Regions from separate parts of the Streptomyces sp. NPDC049954 genome, predicted to be linked through region 1. Evidence: riboswitches for the same ligand, from Rfam matches in the RefSeq annotation. Region 1 holds a riboswitch; each other region holds the start of a gene.
What was found. A riboswitch is a leader RNA that binds a small molecule or an ion and turns the genes downstream of it on or off. The one in region 1 is predicted to bind thiamine pyrophosphate.
Positions count from the first base shown of each region.

Region 1 (2,195 bases):
GCCGTCTCGGCCGCCAGGTCCACCGGGGCGCCGCCGCGTTCCCGCGCCCGGACGAGCCAGTCGACGGCCACGACGGCGACGAAGCCGGGAATCCAGTACCCGACGAACAGCAGGACGTTCTGGAAGCGGGCCGCCGTGTCCGCCGCGTGCATCCACAGCACCAGCGGGAACCCGAGCGCCGCCGCGAGGACCGCCGCGAGCGGGCGCGGGATGCGCACCCCCACCGTCTGGAGGGCGAGGGAACCGCTGTAGTCGTTCATCGCGTTGCTGCACAGCGCGGCGAGCGCCACCGCGAGCAGCCCGAAAGCGCTGAGCGCGCCGCCGCCCAGCAGTTCGTCCACGCCCTTCGCGGTCTGGTCGGTGAACACCGAGGCACCCCACAGCCCGAGCGACTGCACCGCGACGAAGGACAGCCCGATCCCGAGCAGCGTGAACCAGAACATGCGCGGCCGGGAGGTCTCGCGCGGAAGGTAGCGGCTGAAGTCGCTCGCGTACGGCGCCCAGGACAGGGACAGGCTCAGCGCGACCGTCGAGGTGAGCACGATCGCCCCGAAGCGGTCCATGCCGTGCACGCCGCTCGTGGTCACCGGATCGGCCCCGTCGAGCAGCTTCACCGCGAGCACCACGAAGGCCACCGCGAGCGCGAAGGACATGACTCTCTGGAGGCGGTGGATCGCCTCGTACCCGAGCGCCCCGACCAGTCCCTGGCCCGCCATCATGACCAGCACCCCGATCCAGAACGGCCAGCCCAGCAGCCGCGCGAGCGCGTCACCGCCGAACAGGCCGATCAGGGCGTCCCAGGCCACCGAGGACAGCCACTGGAGTATCCCGGGCAGGGCGACCGCCTTCCCGAAGGCCAGCGTCGACAAGGGGAGTTGACCCGCCCCGGTCCGGCTGCCCCAGGTCCCGAGCCAGGCCGCGGGCACCGCGCCGAGCAGGGTGCCGAACACGACGGCGGCCAGCGCGGTGGCGACGTCGAGGCCGAGCACCGCGCCCAGCGTGCCGGTGAACACCCCGGTCATCGTCAGATTGGGCGCGAACCACACGGTGAACAGCCGGCCGGGCCCGCCGTAGCGGTGCGATTCGGGGACCGGCGTGATCCCGCGCGCCTCCATCCGCAGATCGCCCGGCGCGGAGGGCATCCGGCCGTCGAAGACGGAGCGTTCCGCGGTGGTGTGCTGCTGCGAGGAGCCGTCGGAGACGTGCGGCAACGACATGAAAGACATCCCTCCGCCAGTACGAGCTGGTTCAGGTTCGACGGGTGTGATCTCAGCCCCCGAGCGGGGCACCCCGTGTCCGGTACGCGGGCAAGCGTAACGCCTGACCCACGGCCGCCGGTGGGACGGGTGGGACGGCCGGGGCGTCGTGACCACCCCGGACACGGCCTCGCGGCCCCTGCCGCTACGCGATTTCCGGTCGTGCACCCGGTGCCCGGAGGTGAGGATTCCGTGCGCCGGGGCGCCCGGGATGCGCTCTGTCCCGCACGCACGGCGCGCGGGACAGTGGAAGGCACTGTCCGCGCCGCCCGGGCCCCCGGCACGAAGCCGGCCCGGAACACCGGCACGAGGCCGCCGCCCCGCACCGTCCCCGCGTACGCCCTGCCCGCACCGCAGTCCCGTTCAGCGACCGCAACCCGCCCCCAGCCCCGGCGCCCCGCGCCCGGGCCCGTCCACCCGCTCCCCACCCGGAGGACCACGCATGATCAGTGAAGAAGTGTTCATGCTCCACCGCCACCCGGGCGGCCCGCGATGAGCGCCCCGGCCGACGCGCCGCCGACCCTAGGGGTCGAGGAGGAGTTCCTCCTCGTGGACCCGGACACCCTCGTCCCGGTCGAGGGCGCCGCCGACCTGCTCACCGCCCACCGCAGACTGCACCCCGACGAGGCGGCCACCGCCCCGCAGCGCGAACTGCTGACCAGCATGATCGAGACGACCACCCCGGTCTGCCCGGATCTGCGCTCTCTGGGCGCCGAGACCGCCGCGGCCCGGGCCCGCCTGGTGGAGGCCGCCGAGAAGGCCGGGGCCCGCGTACTGGCCAACGGCACCTCCCCGCGCCCCGCCCCACCGCGCCCCGAGAGCGAGGCGCCGCACTACCGCAACGTCGCCGACCTGTACCGGCTGCTGGCCCGGGGAACCGAGACCTGCGGCTGCCACGTCCACGTCGGCGTCGTGGACCGCTCCGCCGCCGTCACCGCG
Region 1 is NZ_JBFALS010000001.1:315,990-318,184, reverse strand. Features, by position in the region: gene AB0J21_RS01355 (cytosine permease) at 1-1,217, opposite strand, end outside; TPP riboswitch at 1,209-1,303, opposite strand; gene AB0J21_RS01350 (glutamate--cysteine ligase) at 1,749-2,195, shown strand, end outside.

Region 2 (2,195 bases), on a different contig from region 1:
GCCGTCGACCTTTTCCAGCGCCTGGTAGAGGGGCACCGTGCCGATGGGGACCGGCGCATTACGCAGCACCCATTCCCTCGTGGTGTGGATGTTCCGTCCGGTGGAGAGGTCCATGACGGTGTCGGCACCCCAACGGGTCGCCCACGTCATCTTCTCCACCTCCTCCTCGATCGAGGAGGTCACCGCGGAGTTGCCGATGTTGGCGTTGACCTTGACCAGGAACCGCTTCCCGATGATCATCGGCTCGGTCTCGGGATGGTTGACGTTCGCCGGCAGCACAGCACGCCCGGCGGCCAGCTCGGCCCGGACGACCTCGGGTTCGAGGTTCTCGCGCAGCGCGACGAACTCCATCTCCGGGGTGATCTCCCCCCGCCTGGCGTAGGCGAGTTGTGTGACGGCGCGTCCGCCCCTGCCCCGGCGCGGCTGCCGGGGGCGCCCGGGAAAGACCGCATCGAGGTTGCGGAGCCCACCCCGGGGGGAAGTGTGCTTGAGCCCGTCGTCCTCCGGTCGCACCGGCCGCCCCGCGTACGTCTCGGTGTCGCCGCGGCCTGCGATCCAGTTCTCCCTGAGCGGTGCGAGCCCACCGCGTACGTCGGTGCTCGCGGTCGGGTCGGTGTACGGGCCCGAGGTGTCGTACAAGGTCACGGTACGGCCGTTGGTCAGGTGCACGGCCCGCACCGGCACCCGCAGGTCGGGGCGTGAGCCCTCGACGTACGCCTTGTGCCAGCCGATGGTGCGTTCACTCTGCGGGGGCCTCGGCTGTTCGCTCGCGGGCCTCTCCTTCGCGGAGGCAGGGGTGTGCGCGTCCGATGTGGTCATGAGACCTACTCCCTACGCCGGCATTACCCGGTAACAGGTTCGGCGGTCGACGCAGCCTTCCCGCACTTCTCGCCGGGGTCCCGGCCGTACGGAGTTCAGCGTCCTCTCAGCCCGGTGCTCCGAGCTCCCGCGTGTACATATCGCGGCTTCACGCTAACGCCCTCCCGGGCGTGCTGAACAGAGGGCGTGTGCCGTTCTTGCGATGATCGGGCGGTGACGACACGACCCCCCACCGATCTCGGCCACGACTCCTCCCACGGCCACAGCCATCACCACGGCCCGGCGGCGCCGGGCTCAAGGAGACTGCGCACGGTCATCGCCGCCGTGCTCGTGCCGTTCACCGCTGCCGTGGTCCTGGGGCTCGTGACGCTGTGGCCCGGCGAGCCGCCCGAGCACGGGCGTTCAGGCGTGGGCTTCGACCGGCAGACCGTGGCCGGCAAGGTCGTCGGGATCACGCACATCGGCTGCAAGGACGGGACGGCGTCGAACGGTGCGTCGGGCACGGGTTCCGGGACGGCCGGGCCCTCCGAGGGCTCGTCGGGGGCAGTACCGGGCAACGGCGGGCACGCGGACGGTGTCTGCGAACAGGCGAAGGTCGAGGTCACCGAGGGCAAGGATCACGGGCGGACCTTCAACGAGCTGGTCCAGCCCGACTCCCCACGCCGACTGCACGTAGGCCAGGAAGTCGTTCTGGCCTACGCGCCGGACGCGCCCCGTGAACTCCAGTACTCCGTCACCGATGTCGGCCGAAAGCTGCCGATGCTGCTGCTTGCCGGGATCTTCGCGCTGGCGGTGGTCGCCGTCGGCCGACTGCGGGGGGTCATGGCGCTCGTGGCGCTCGCCGTGAGCTTCCTCGTGCTCACCTTCTTCATTCTGCCCGCGGTGTTGCAGGGGTCGAATCCCCTGGTGGTGGCGGTCGTGGGGGCGAGTGCCATCATGTTGCTCGCGCTCTACCTCTGCCACGGGCTGACGGCCCGCACCTCGGTGGCCGTCCTCGGCACCCTGGTGTCTCTGTTGCTCATCGGCCTGCTCGGCTCGCTCTTCATCGGGTGGGCGGCGTTGACCGGCAACACCGACGACAACACCGGGCTCGTCCACGGCCTCTATCCCCAGATCGACATGAGCGGGCTCCTGCTGGCCGGCGTCATCATCGGTTCGCTCGGCGTGCTGGACGACGTGACGGTCACGCAGACCTCGGCCGTCTGGGAGCTGAGGCAGGCCGACCCGACGATAAGCCGACGTGCTCTGTACCGCGCCGGTATCCGGATCGGGAGGGACCACATCGCCTCCGTGGTCAACACGCTGGTGCTGGCGTACGCGGGAGCCTCTCTGCCGCTGCTCCTGCTCTTCTCGCTGGCTCAGAGCGACGTCGGCAC
Region 2 is NZ_JBFALS010000018.1:52,622-54,816, reverse strand. Features, by position in the region: gene thiC (phosphomethylpyrimidine synthase ThiC) at 1-819, opposite strand, end outside; TPP riboswitch at 812-960, opposite strand; gene AB0J21_RS30105 (YibE/F family protein) at 1,033-2,195, shown strand, end outside.
Region 2: another riboswitch for thiamine pyrophosphate. It lies ahead of thiC (phosphomethylpyrimidine synthase ThiC); the one in region 1 lies ahead of AB0J21_RS01355 (cytosine permease).

Region 3 (2,195 bases), on a different contig from region 1:
GCCAAACAGCGACAGGGCCCTCTCTGACGGCGACGGGGCCATAGACGGGGCGGGCGACAGCGCGGGGGGATCGGCCTGCTGCCGCGGCAGCGAGCGCGACTCCGCACCGTCGGAGCACGCGGTATCCGCCTCCGTGCCCCCGGGGCCCGTCGAGCCGGTCACTTGACGACGAGTGAGGTCCACGACTTGATCCACGCCTCACGGTGTTCAGCGATCGCCTCGGGCGCGACGGTGTGCGCGCCCTGCGCCGTCCCGTCGTACTTGGAGAACAGCTCCGGCAGTTCGGTGCCCTTCACCACAGGGTTCACGAACATCTTGAGCGGCATGTCCGCCTGGAACCTGCCGCTGATCAGGAAGTCGATCAGTGCTTTGCCACCCTCCTCGTTCGCCGCACCGTCGAGGAGCCCTGCGAACTCGATCTGCCGGAAGCAGGTCCCCGACGCCACACCGGTGGGCGCGTCCTTCGGCCGGGGGTCGGCGTACAGGACCTCCACGGGCGGGCTGGAGGCGTAGGAGACCACGAGCGGACGGTCGCCACCGGCCTTCCTGCCTCCGGCCGAACCGGAGAACTCCTCGTTGTACGCCTGCTCCCAGCTGTCGACGACCTTGACGCCGTTCGACCTCAGCTTGCGCCAGTACCCCTGCCATCCGTCGTCGCCGTATTGCGCCGTCGTACCGAGCAGGAAGCCGAGGCCGGGCGAGGACGTCGCGGCGTTCTCGGTGACCAGAAGATTCTTGTACTGCGGCTTCATAAGATCGGCGAAGCTGCGGGGTGGGGCGAGCTTCTTCTGCGCGAAGTACTTCTTGTCGTAGTTCACGCAGATGTCGCCGGTGTCTACGGGAGTCACGCGGTGCCTTGCCCCGTCAAGCTGGACGTCGGTCCCGATGCGGTTCAGTCCCTTGGCCTCGTAGGGCTGGAACAGCCCGTTGTCGAGGGCGCGGGACAGCAGCGTGTTGTCGACGCCGAAGAAGACGTCACCCTGCGGATTGCCCTTGGTGAGCACCGCCTGGTTCACGGCCTGGCCGGCGTCGCCGCTCTTGAGGACCTTCACCGTGTAGCCGGTCTTCTGCTGGAAGGCCGCGAGGACGCTCTTGGACGCGGCGAAGGAGTCGTGAGTGACCAGCGTGACGGTCTTGTCCTTCGCCTTGTCGTCCCCGTTGCCCCCGTCCGAGCCGCAGCCCGCGAGGGCGCCGATGCCGAGGCCCGTGGCCGCGACGCTCGCGGCAATCCTTTTCGTGATCGTGATGCGCACTGAATTCCTCCTGGGTGACCAGGAGAAGACGCGGCCATGCCCACCTCCCGGCCGGAAGGTGGGCATGGCGCAACAGCATGAGTGATGACCGAACTTCCTACCCGGAATGACCCGGGCGAGGTTCAGAGGGTCTGCGACCTGGTCGCCCCGTGACGGGACGTGGTGCCGCACTCTCAGCGCTGTGGCGCTCCCCTGTCGGAATGTGTGAAGTTGTCTCCGCCCCGTACCCACGACGCCGCTCAGACGGACGAGTACGGAACGAATGTACGCAGCCACCCTACCGCTGGGAGCATCCGGTGGCGCAGGTCACCGTTCCGCGGCCGCGAGCTGGCCGCACGCCCCGTCGATCTCCTGCCCCCTCGTGTCGCGCACCGTCACCGGCACACCGTGGGCGGCGATGGCTTCGACGAAAGCCCGCTCGTCCTCGGGGCGTGACGCGGTCCACTTGGAACCCGGGGTGGGGTTGAGCGGGATGAGGTTGACGTGGACGCGCTTGTTCTTGAGGAGACGGCCCAACAGGTCCCCGCGCCACGCCTGGTCGTTGATGTCGCGGATGAGCGCGTACTCAATGGACACGCGCCGCCCCGACTTCTCCGCGTACTCCCACGCGGCGTCCAGCACCTCCCGCACCTTCCAGCGCGTGTTGACGGGGACGAGGGTGTCGCGCAGTTCGTCGTCGGGGGCGTGCAGCGATACGGCGAGCCGGCACTTGAAGCCCTCGTCGGCGAACCGGTGCATGGCCGGGACGAGGCCGACGGTGGACACGGTGATGCCACGCTGCGACAGCCCGAGACCGTCGGGCTCCGGATCGGTGAGACGACGGATGGCGCCGACCACACGGTTGTAGTTGGCGAGCGGCTCGCCCATCCCCATGAAGACGATGTTCGAGAGACGGGCGACGCCCCCGGGGATCTCCCCGTCGCGCAGGGCCCGCATGCCGTC
Region 3 is NZ_JBFALS010000021.1:83,759-85,953, reverse strand. Features, by position in the region: gene AB0J21_RS31630 (thiamine ABC transporter substrate-binding protein) at 159-1,247, opposite strand; TPP riboswitch at 1,330-1,457, opposite strand; gene rlmN (23S rRNA (adenine(2503)-C(2))-methyltransferase RlmN) at 1,560-2,195, opposite strand, start outside.
Region 3: another riboswitch for thiamine pyrophosphate. It lies ahead of AB0J21_RS31630 (thiamine ABC transporter substrate-binding protein); the one in region 1 lies ahead of AB0J21_RS01355 (cytosine permease).

Region 4 (2,195 bases), on a different contig from region 1:
CGTTGTCCCAGTGGTGCACGAGGAGGCGGCGCCCGTAGCGGCGGGAGGGGAAGGAGGCGCAGTCCCCGACCGCGTACACCCCGGGCACCGAGGTGCGCAGGTGCTCGTCGGCGAGGACGGAGCCGTCGGGGGCGAGGTCGACGCCGGAGCCGGCGAGCCAGCCGGTCGCGGGCCGGGCCCCGACGCCGACGACGACGGCGTCGGCGGGCAGGCGTTCGCCGCCTTCCAGGACGACCGCGCCGTCCTCGACCGCCTCGACCCGGACGCCGGTGCGCAGGACGGCCCCGGCCCGCGCGTACCAGTCGGCCATCGGGGCGGCGACCTCGGCGGGCAGGGTGCCGGCGAGCGGGCGTCCGGCGGCCTCGACGACGGTCACGGCGCAGCCCGCCTCGCGTGCGGCGGTCGTGAACTCGGCGCCGATCCAGCCGGCGCCGACCACGACGACGGTGTGCCGGGCGGCGAGCACCGGGCGCAGGCGGCGTACGTCGTCGAGGGTGCGCAGCAGGTGCACGCCGGGCAGACCGGTGGTGCCGGGCAGCCGTATCGGCTGGGCGCCGGTGGCGAGGACGAGGGTGTCGTAGGCGAGCGGCCCGTGGGAGGTGTCCAGCTCGTGGTCTGCGGCGCGCAGTCCGAGGACCTCGACGCCCAGGCGCAGTTCGACGCCGAGGGCGGCGAAGTCGACGTCGAACGCGGAGTCCTCGGCGGTGCCGAGCAGGACGGCCTTGGACAGCGGAGGGCGGTCGTAGGGGGCGTGCGTCTCCGCTCCCAGGAGCAGGATCCGCCCCGCGTATCCCTGTTCGCGCAGGGCCACGGCGGTCTGCACCCCGGCCATGCCCGCCCCGACGACCACCGTGCGTCTGTCCGCCTCGTGCTGCCTCTGCTCACTCACCCGGTCACTGTAGGACGGGCACCGGGGGCGGCGGCGGGGAGCGGGCGGGAGATCTCCCCCACAGCGTGACCGCCCGCGGGGCCGGGCCTACCGGGGCCCCGCGGGCGGGTCTAGGGTGACGGGGACACCGCGGGAGCCCGGACGACCGGGCTGAGAGGGAGGCTGGAGCGGCCTCCGACCGTCCGAACCTGATCCGGGTCATTCCGGCGAAGGGAGGGGCATCGTGCCCATGCCTCCACCGTCCACCGCTCCCGCTCCGCCCTCCGGGCAGTCCTCGGGGGCGCCGGTGGACGTGCTCGTCGTCGGCGGCGGGATCATCGGCCTCGTCACGGCGTGGCGGGCCGCGCGGCACGGGCTGCGGGTGGCCGTGGCCGATCCGTGGCCCGGGGGCGGTGCGGCGCAGGTCGCGGCCGGGATGCTCGCGGCCGTCACCGAACTGCACTACGGCGAGGAGACCCTGCTCGCGCTGAACCTCGCCTCGGCGCGCCGCTATCCGGCCTTCGTGGCGGAGCTGACCGAGGCGAGCGGGCAGGACCTCGGGTACCGGGAGTGCGGGACGCTCGCGGTCGCGCTGGACGGCGACGACCGGGCCCAGCTGCGCGAGTTGCACGCGCTGCACGAGCGGTGCGGGCTCGACTCGCAGTGGCTGAGCGGGCGGGAGTGCCGCCGCCTCGAACCGATGCTCGCCCCGGGGGTGCGCGGCGGGCTGCGCGTCGCGGGCGACCACCAGATCGATCCGCGCCGGCTCGCCTCGGCGCTCCTCGTCGCGTGCGCGCGCGCCGGGGTCGCCTTCCGCCGGGAGCGCGCCGTCCGGCTGCTCGTCGGGGACGGCCGGGCGCGTGGCGTGGCCCTGTCCGGCGGCGGGCTGCTGACGGCGGAGCAGACGGTGCTCGCCGCGGGCTGCGAGAGCGGCGGGCTCGACGGGGTGCCGCCGGAGGTCGCCGTGCCCGTGCGCCCCGTCAAGGGCCAGGTGCTGCGGCTGACCGTCCCGGCCCGGTACGCGCCGTTCCTGAGCCGGACCGTGCGTGCGGTGGTGCGCGGCGGCAGCGTCTACCTGGTCCCGCGTGAGAACGGCGAACTCGTGGTCGGCGCGACCAGCGAGGAACAGGGTTTCGACACGACGGTCACGGCGGGCGGCGTGTACGAACTGCTGCGGGACGCCCATGAGCTGGTGCCGGGGCTGACCGAACTGCCGCTCGCCGAGATGCGCGCGGGGCTGCGGCCCGCCTCCCCCGACAACGCCCCGCTGCTCGGCCCGACCGCGCTGCCCGGACTGCACCTCGCGACCGGGCACCACCGCAACGGG
Region 4 is NZ_JBFALS010000005.1:342,677-344,871, forward strand. Features, by position in the region: gene AB0J21_RS13435 (FAD-dependent oxidoreductase) at 1-889, opposite strand, end outside; TPP riboswitch at 1,009-1,121, shown strand; gene thiO (glycine oxidase ThiO) at 1,119-2,195, shown strand, end outside.
Region 4: another riboswitch for thiamine pyrophosphate. It lies ahead of thiO (glycine oxidase ThiO); the one in region 1 lies ahead of AB0J21_RS01355 (cytosine permease).